One region of the Mesorhizobium sp. B2-4-17 genome, then DNA from elsewhere that is predicted to be linked to it. Evidence: riboswitches for the same ligand, from Rfam matches in the RefSeq annotation. Region 1 holds a riboswitch; the other holds the start of a gene.
What was found. Region 1 has a riboswitch for thiamine pyrophosphate ahead of thiB (thiamine ABC transporter substrate binding subunit). Riboswitches for the same ligand answer to the same signal wherever they lie in the genome.

Region 2: another riboswitch for thiamine pyrophosphate. It lies ahead of FJ548_RS18900 (YkoF family thiamine/hydroxymethylpyrimidine-binding protein); the one in region 1 lies ahead of thiB (thiamine ABC transporter substrate binding subunit).

Annotation. Positions count from the first base shown of each region.
Region 1 covers NZ_VFUX01000012.1:83,820-87,471, forward strand. The annotation lists gene FJ548_RS11695 (ABC-F family ATP-binding cassette domain-containing protein) at 1-1,051, opposite strand, end outside; gene FJ548_RS11700 (thiamine diphosphokinase) at 1,053-1,712, opposite strand; TPP riboswitch at 1,800-1,914, shown strand; gene thiB (thiamine ABC transporter substrate binding subunit) at 1,958-2,956, shown strand; gene thiP (thiamine/thiamine pyrophosphate ABC transporter permease) at 3,204-3,652, shown strand, end outside.
Region 2 covers NZ_VFUX01000023.1:44,839-48,490, reverse strand. The annotation lists gene FJ548_RS18910 (ABC transporter ATP-binding protein) at 1-126, opposite strand, end outside; gene FJ548_RS18905 (ABC transporter permease) at 123-959, opposite strand; gene FJ548_RS18900 (YkoF family thiamine/hydroxymethylpyrimidine-binding protein) at 1,225-1,833, opposite strand; TPP riboswitch at 1,824-1,937, opposite strand; gene FJ548_RS18895 (hypothetical protein) at 2,121-2,429, shown strand; gene msrA (peptide-methionine (S)-S-oxide reductase MsrA) at 2,598-3,116, opposite strand; gene FJ548_RS18885 (glycosyltransferase family 39 protein) at 3,278-3,652, opposite strand, start outside.

The DNA.
Region 1 (3,652 bases):
CGAGCGTGGCGATTTCCAGATTGGTGCCGAGCCGTACCGAGCCCGCATCCGGCGCCAGTTCGCCGGTCAGCATCTTCAGAAGCGTCGTCTTGCCGGCGCCGTTCGGCCCGACAAGACCGACGCGGTCGCCGCGCTGGATGCGGGTCGAGAACCCCTTGACCACGGTGAGGTCGCCGAAGCTCTTCTCGATGTTTTTCGCCTCGATGACCAGCTTGCCGGATTCGGCGGCGTCGCTCGCCACCATGGTCGCGGTGCCTTCGGCGCCGCGATGGCCGCGAAAGCGCTGGCGCATGGTCTGCAACTCGCCCAGTCGGCGCATGTTGCGCTTGCGCCGCGCCGTCACGCCATAGCGCAGCCAGTGTTCCTCGCGCACGATCTGGCGGCCGAGCTTGTGCTGCTCGCGCTCTTCCTCTTCCAACACCAGGTCGCGCCATTCCTCGAAATGGCCAAAACCCTTGTCCAGCCTGCGGGTCTGGCCACGGTCGAGCCAGACAGTGGCGCGCGACACGCGCTCGAGAAAGCGGCGGTCGTGCGAGATGACGATGAGCGCCGAGGAGGTGCGGACGAGTTCCTCTTCCAGCCATTCGATGACCGACAGATCGAGATGGTTGGTCGGCTCATCAAGCAGCAGAATGTCGGGCTCCGGCGCCATGACACGGGCAAGGGCGGCGCGTCTGGCCTCGCCGCCGGACAGGTCGCCCGGCCGCTCCTCGCCCGACAGGCCGAGATGCTCCATCAGGTAGCTGGCGCGGTAGGGATCATCGGCAGGCCCGAGCCCGGCCTCGACATAGGCCCGCACGGTGGCAAACCCTTCCATGTCGGGCATCTGCGGCAGATAGCGGACAGTCGCCGAAGGCTGGCGGAAGACCTCGCCGTCCTGGGGCTCGATGAGGCCGGCGGCGATCTTGAGCAGCGTCGATTTACCCGATCCGTTGCGGCCGACCAGCGCGATCTTGTCACCGGCCGAAGCGGTCAAGGCGGCGCCGTCGAGCAGCGGCGTGCCACCGAAGGTCAGTTTTATCCCGTCGAGATTGAGAAGAGGCGGGGCCATGTCAGCTTTCGGGCAAGGGATAGGGATGGGCGAGCAGCAGCGCTCGGCCGCGGCCGAGCGTGATTTCGAGGCGGCCCCCGGTCTTGTTGAGCTTGACCTCGTTGGAGATGGTCAGTGATGATCCGAAAGCGACTTCGACCTGGTTGAGCGGCCATTTGGCGCCGGTGACGGTCAGGCCAGCCAGTTCGGAAAAGCCAAGAATCGAAAACAGCGTGCCGTCGGCATAGTCGAAACCAGCCGTTGCGTTCAGCAACGGGATGCCTTCCTGTGCGCCGCTGGTCAGCAATACGTCCGTTCCTGCCTCGGCAAGGCGCAGGCCGAGCGCGAGATGCAGGAACGCGTGATCGGCGCGTTTGCCGCCGAAGGCGCCGGCCAGCACAAGGCGCGTTGCCCCGCGCTCGAGGGCCGCCGCGATCGCGAGTTCGCCGTCGGTCTTGTCCTTCTCCGCCGGGAAGGTTTGGCGGGTCACAGCGGCGAGGTTGGCGGGCAGATCGGCCGGAACCGAATCGAAGTCGCCTACCCACAGTTCCGGCACAACGCCCAGCATCCGTGCATGGCCGATGCCGGCGTCGGCGGCGATGACGCGCGAGCCTTCGACCTGTCGGTCGAGCCGGGGCGTGCGGATGAGATCGCCGCCAAGCAGGATGGTGAATGTGCTCATATCCCGTCGCCCTTACCAGCCCGGCACGGGAAACGGAAGGCGGCAAACTCCCACTTGCGCGGTTCGGCGGCCAGGCCTATGTGTCGAAATGCTCTAACGGGGTGCCGGCTGCGATGTTCGCGGACCGGCTGAGAGGCAGTCTCGCCAACCCGCTGAACCTGATCCGGTTTGTACCGGCGGAGGGATTAGACGTTTCGGACAGTCCGACGCCTCAATTCCTTGTCACGTGAACGAAGGAGGCGCCGATGCGCACGCTTTTATATTCTCTTTGCACAGCAATGGTCGTGGTGCTGTCCGGCCCGGCCGTGGCCAAGGACAAGCTCACCGTCTACACCTATGAGAGCTTCACAGCCGACTGGGGTCCTGGCCCAGTGGTGAAGAAGGAATTCGAGGCCGAATGCGGCTGCGATGTCGAATTCGTCTCGGTCGCCGACGGCGTGGCCCTGCTCAACCGCGTCAAGCTCGAAGGGGCATCCACCAAGGCCGATATCGTGCTCGGCCTCGACACCAATCTCACCGCCGATGCCAAGGCTTCGGGCCTGTTCGCGCCACATGGCGCGGTGAACGGCATCAATGTGCCTGGCGGCTGGAGCGACGATACTTTTGTCCCGTTCGACTACGGCTATTTTGCTGTCGTCTATGACACGCAGAAGCTCAAGACGCCGCCCAAGAGCCTGAAGGAGCTGGTCGAAGGCAGCGCCGACGACAAGATCGTCATCCAGGATCCGCGTACCTCGACGCCCGGGCTCGGCCTGCTGTTGTGGGTGAAGTCGGTCTATGGCGACAAGGCGCCGGAAGCCTGGGCCAAGCTCAGGACGAAGGTGCTGACCGTGACGCCGGGCTGGAGCGAAGCCTATGGCCTGTTCACCAAGGGCGAGGCGCCAATGGTGCTGTCCTACACCACCTCGCCGGCCTACCACATGGTCGCCGAGAAGACCGAGCGCTACCAGGCGGCGTCGTTCGAGGAAGGCGAATACCTGCAGATCGAGGTCGCCGGCGTCACCACGACGGGAGCCAAGAACCCGCTGGCGCAAAAGTTCATGGCCTTCATGACCGGGCCGAAGTTCCAGGACGCCATCCCGGAGACCAACTGGATGTTTCCGGCAGGCAGGACCGACAAGCCGCTCAACCCGGCCTTCGACAAGCTGGTCAAGCCGACCAAGACCTTGCTGTTCAGCCCCGAGGAGGTCGCCGCCAACCGCAAGGCCTGGGTGGATGAATGGCTGGCGGTGATGAGCAAGTAGTTTGAGGCAAACCGATCGAAGATGACCGCTCTACGGCGCCCCCCTCTGTCCTGCCGGACATCTCCCCCACTTGGGGGGAGATTGGCTGTCATCGGCGATTTCGCCAATCAACACCGCTGCAGGCATGAGCGAGGCGCGGAAACTGCCAGTCTCCCCCCAAGTGGGGGAGATGTCCGGCAGGACAGAGGGGTGCGCGAAGGATCGCAATTCTTTGTAAGTGTCGCGATCCTGAAACTGGCGGTCCAGCGTGCAACGCGCGTCTTCTGATCCCCGCGTCACCGCCGGCGTCGTCGCGCTTACGGCAATCGCCCTTTTGATCGGTGGCGCATTCGCCGGCCTGCTCGTCGAAGGCGCCGGTGACCTTTCGGGCGCCTGGGCAGCCTTCGATCCCTATCTGCTGCGCGTCGTGCGCTTCACGCTGTGGCAGGCAGGCCTCTCGACGCTTCTTTCGGTCGTCCCGGCATTGTTCGTGGCGCGGGCGCTGTCGCGGCATCCGCGCTTCTTTGGCCGCGCCTTCATCCTGCAGCTCTTCGCCGTGCCGCTGGCGCTGCCGGCGATCGTGGCGGCGCTCGGCATCCTGGCGCTCTACGGCCGCGCCGGCTATTTCGCCGGCCTGTTCAGCATGGCGGACGGCCAGGGCTGGCCAGGCATCTACGGGCTGTCAGGCATTCTCGTCGCCCATGTCTTCTTCAATCT
Region 2 (3,652 bases), on a different contig from region 1:
CTTGCCGGCGCCGGACGGCCCGAGGATAGAGACGAACTCGCCATCGTCCACGGTCATCGAGATGCCGGAGAGCACCTCGAGCGCGCCGAAGTTCTTGCGCACGTCGCGGACTTCCAGCCGGGTCATGACCGGTCCTCCTCGGCCGGCTCCGGCTTTGCATCGCGCCCAGCCCTTTCCCACGGCATGGCAAGGCGCTGGACGAGCACCGCCAGTCCGAACAAGGCAAGCGTCAGCGCCGAGCTGACGGCGACCGCGGCGAGCACCAGGTCGGGCCGGAAATTGTTCTTGGCGCTCAGCATGTAGATGCCCAGCCCCTTCGCCGCGCCGGCATATTCGGCGAAGATCGCGCCGACCACGGCATAGGTGATGGAAATGCGGAGGCCGGCAAAGAAATAGGGCAGCGCCGAAGGCAGACGAGCCAGCCAGAAAATGCGCCAGCGCCCCGCCCCCATGGCGGCGAGCATCTGGGCAATCTCTTTGCTGGTCGACGCATAACCTTCGACCAGCGCCACCATCATCGGGAAGAAGGTGACCAGCGCGACGAGCAGGATCTTTGGCAGCAGCCCGAAGCCGAACCACAGCACCACCAGTGGCGCGATCGCCACCAGCGGCAAGGTCTGGCTGGCGATCAGGATCGGGAACAGCGCGCGGCGCAGCCTCGGCAGGAAATCGACCACCGTTGAAAGCACGAAGGCGGCGGCGAGCGAGCAGGCAAAGCCGGCCAGCGTGGCGCCGATGGTGGGCAGCGTGTTGTCGGCCAGCGCTGCGCGGTTCTCCCACGCCTGCGCCAGCACGCGCGACGGCGCCGGCAGCACGGTGGGCGCGATGCCGCCGAAGCGGGCGTAGAGCTCCCAGGCGGCAAGCAGCAGGGCGAAAGCGAGGGCCGCGGGGGCTGCTCTGGCGAAAGCGGCGGTGACAGCCGATCTCCCCCCTTGTGGGGGAGATGTCCGGCAGGACAGAGGGGGGCGCGAAGGAACGCCATCCTTCGAGACTTGTGCTGAAGGTGCTGAGCGTAACCACCTGATAGGTCGGCGGGACAGCGCCCCCCTCTGCCTTGCCAGGCATCTCCCCCACAAGGGGGGAGATCGGCTGTCATCGCCGCCTTCGCCAATCACCGACGGCTTCGCTGCTCCCTGTGGCAGACGCCTGGGCGTAGGGGCACCTTTCCCAGGCGGATCAAACGAACCAACCACGACAATATCCTCGACGGCGGCCAAGCGCCGCTCAAACCGCGGTCGGGCTGTTGGCCGAAATGGTGATGTCGAGGGTCACGTGGCCGGCGCCCGGGCCGAAGCGGCAGAAAGCTTCGTTGAGCGTGGCGAAGATCGCGCCGGCATCGCCGCGCAGCTTGGTGCAGAAATGCTTGGAGCGCTCGAAGACGCCCGACTGCTTCAGGAAGTCGATGCAGCCATAGATCTCGTCCATGTGGTCGCCGGTGCCCATCACATAGAGCGAGAATTGCGCGGCCGCCGGCTGGTCGGTCGAAGGTGTCGACTGCACGGCACGGATTCCGGCCAGCTTGCGCTCGCCGAGCGGGATTGCCGGGCCGCCGATCTCGTCGGAGCGGCAGATCGGATCGTCCGGCTCGCCCGGGCAGCCGCGCGAGACGGCGGCCGACAGCACGCAATGCTTGCCGCTTCTCGCCGCCGCCACGAACAGATCGCGCATGGCCGGAAACAGCACTTCGGGCGGCCCGACCAGCAGTGTCGTGATGTCGTCGGTCTCGATCCGCAACCTATCCCGGTAGGGATCGAGCGCACCGAGCGCGCGCAGGATGACGCCGACGAAATCGTCGGCCATGGGATATAGGGAAATCTGTGCGCCTGAAAACATCGCCCGCCTCGCTCCGCTGGTATTACCCAGATCAGCTTCTAGGGTCTGTGGGCTTGCCGCCCCCGTCTCAGCCCCGACCGTACGGAGCACCCCTGTGGATGAGCGCGTTAAAGCACCATTCGATCGATTGGGGAAGCGGTTTTTTTCGGCGAGCTGCGCCACAGGCGTTGCGCCAGAGCAGTGGCAGTGGGCTGCGCCGGCGCGAAATTTTCCGGGAACCTTCACCAGGTCGAGAGGTTGTTTCGCCAGTCGCTACGCGACGAGTTCACGGAAAATGGAGACCAGCCATGTTCATGAAAATCCTCGCAGCTTCGGCGCTCACTGTCGCTCTTGCCAGTTCCGCGATGGCGCAAAGCAATAGCGCGAGCGGCACCGATGGCTCTGGCGGCAGCGGCAAGTCGGTCACTGTAGAACCGAGCACGCCAGCTTCGCCTGATACGCTCGATCCGGCAATGACCAACAGCACGACCATCACGCCGGGCGACATGAATTCCAATGCGGACCGGAATTGCCCGACCAACCCGCAAGGTGCGCAGTCCGATGCCAGTGGCAACGCCACGGCGCCGACCTTGAACGACAAGAACTGCGGCAAATAAGTCATTGCCCAAACAGAGAAAGCCGCCGGGTGGATGCCTGGCGGCTTTCTCTGTTTCGATATCGTTCCCAACGCTCCCGAAAGGGATTCGCGGCCGGATCAGGGATATCGCCTGTTATCAACCGAGGCGTCCGTTTGGACCCAAGGTTCCATGCTTTGAGCCGAGACGTCAGGACGCCGCCTTTTCGCGAACCGGCAGCTTCCAGCCGGGCCTGACGAAATGGCAGGTATAGCCGTTGGGATACTTCTCCAGATAATCCTGATGCTCGGGTTCGGCCTCCCAGAAGTCACCGGCCGGCGCGACTTCGGTGACGACCTTGCCAGGCCATAGACCGGAAGCATCGACGTCGGCGATGGTGTCTTCAGCGACGCGCTTCTGCTCGTCGCTGGTATAGTAGATCGCCGAACGGTAGCTCATCCCGACATCGTTGCCCTGCCGGTTGCGCGTCGTCGGATCGTGGATCTGGAAGAAGAATTCCAGCAAGGTGCGGTAGCTGATCCTGGCCGGATCGAAATCGATCTCGATCGCCTCGGCGTGGGTACCATGATTGCGATAGGTGGCATTCGGCACATCGCCGCCGCTGTAGCCAACCCGGGTGGAAAGGACACCCGGAAAGCGCCGGATCAGATCCTGCATGCCCCAGAAGCAGCCGCCGGCAAGTACCGCTCGTTCGCTCGAAGTCGCCATGTTTCGTCTCCCAAAAAGCAATTCCGGCTGTTTGACGGTTTCCCGTCAGGAATTGCGCAAAGAAAATTGAGTTGCCCCCATAAATGGGCATTGCCGCCCGTTTCGTCCAGTCGCCTGGGAATGAGCGGCGGCCTCGGCCAGGGGCAACCGGACGACAGGCTTCAGCCGCGCGGATACCACGTGCCGGGCGGAATGACAGCAAAGTTGATGGCTATTGGCGGTGCCCCGCGCGACCAGTTGAAAAGAACGGTCTTGACCGGGATGTTGCCCAGCCATGCCCGCAGCGGCAACGGTACGCCGCGACCAGACCAGACCATCAGCATGCCGTGGTCATGCAGCCGCTGGCTTGTGATCCAGGGCGCGAACTTCATATTCAGGTCGGTGAAGATCGACGGCTTGTCATACGCATTGAGGCCGGCCAGCATGGCCAGGTTGGTATCGCCGCCGACAATGTCGAGCCGGCCAGGTGCCGCTGCGTGCCAGATCGCTTCCGCCTCGTCAGAGATGGGCTGCGCCGGCCAGCAGACAGCATCCAT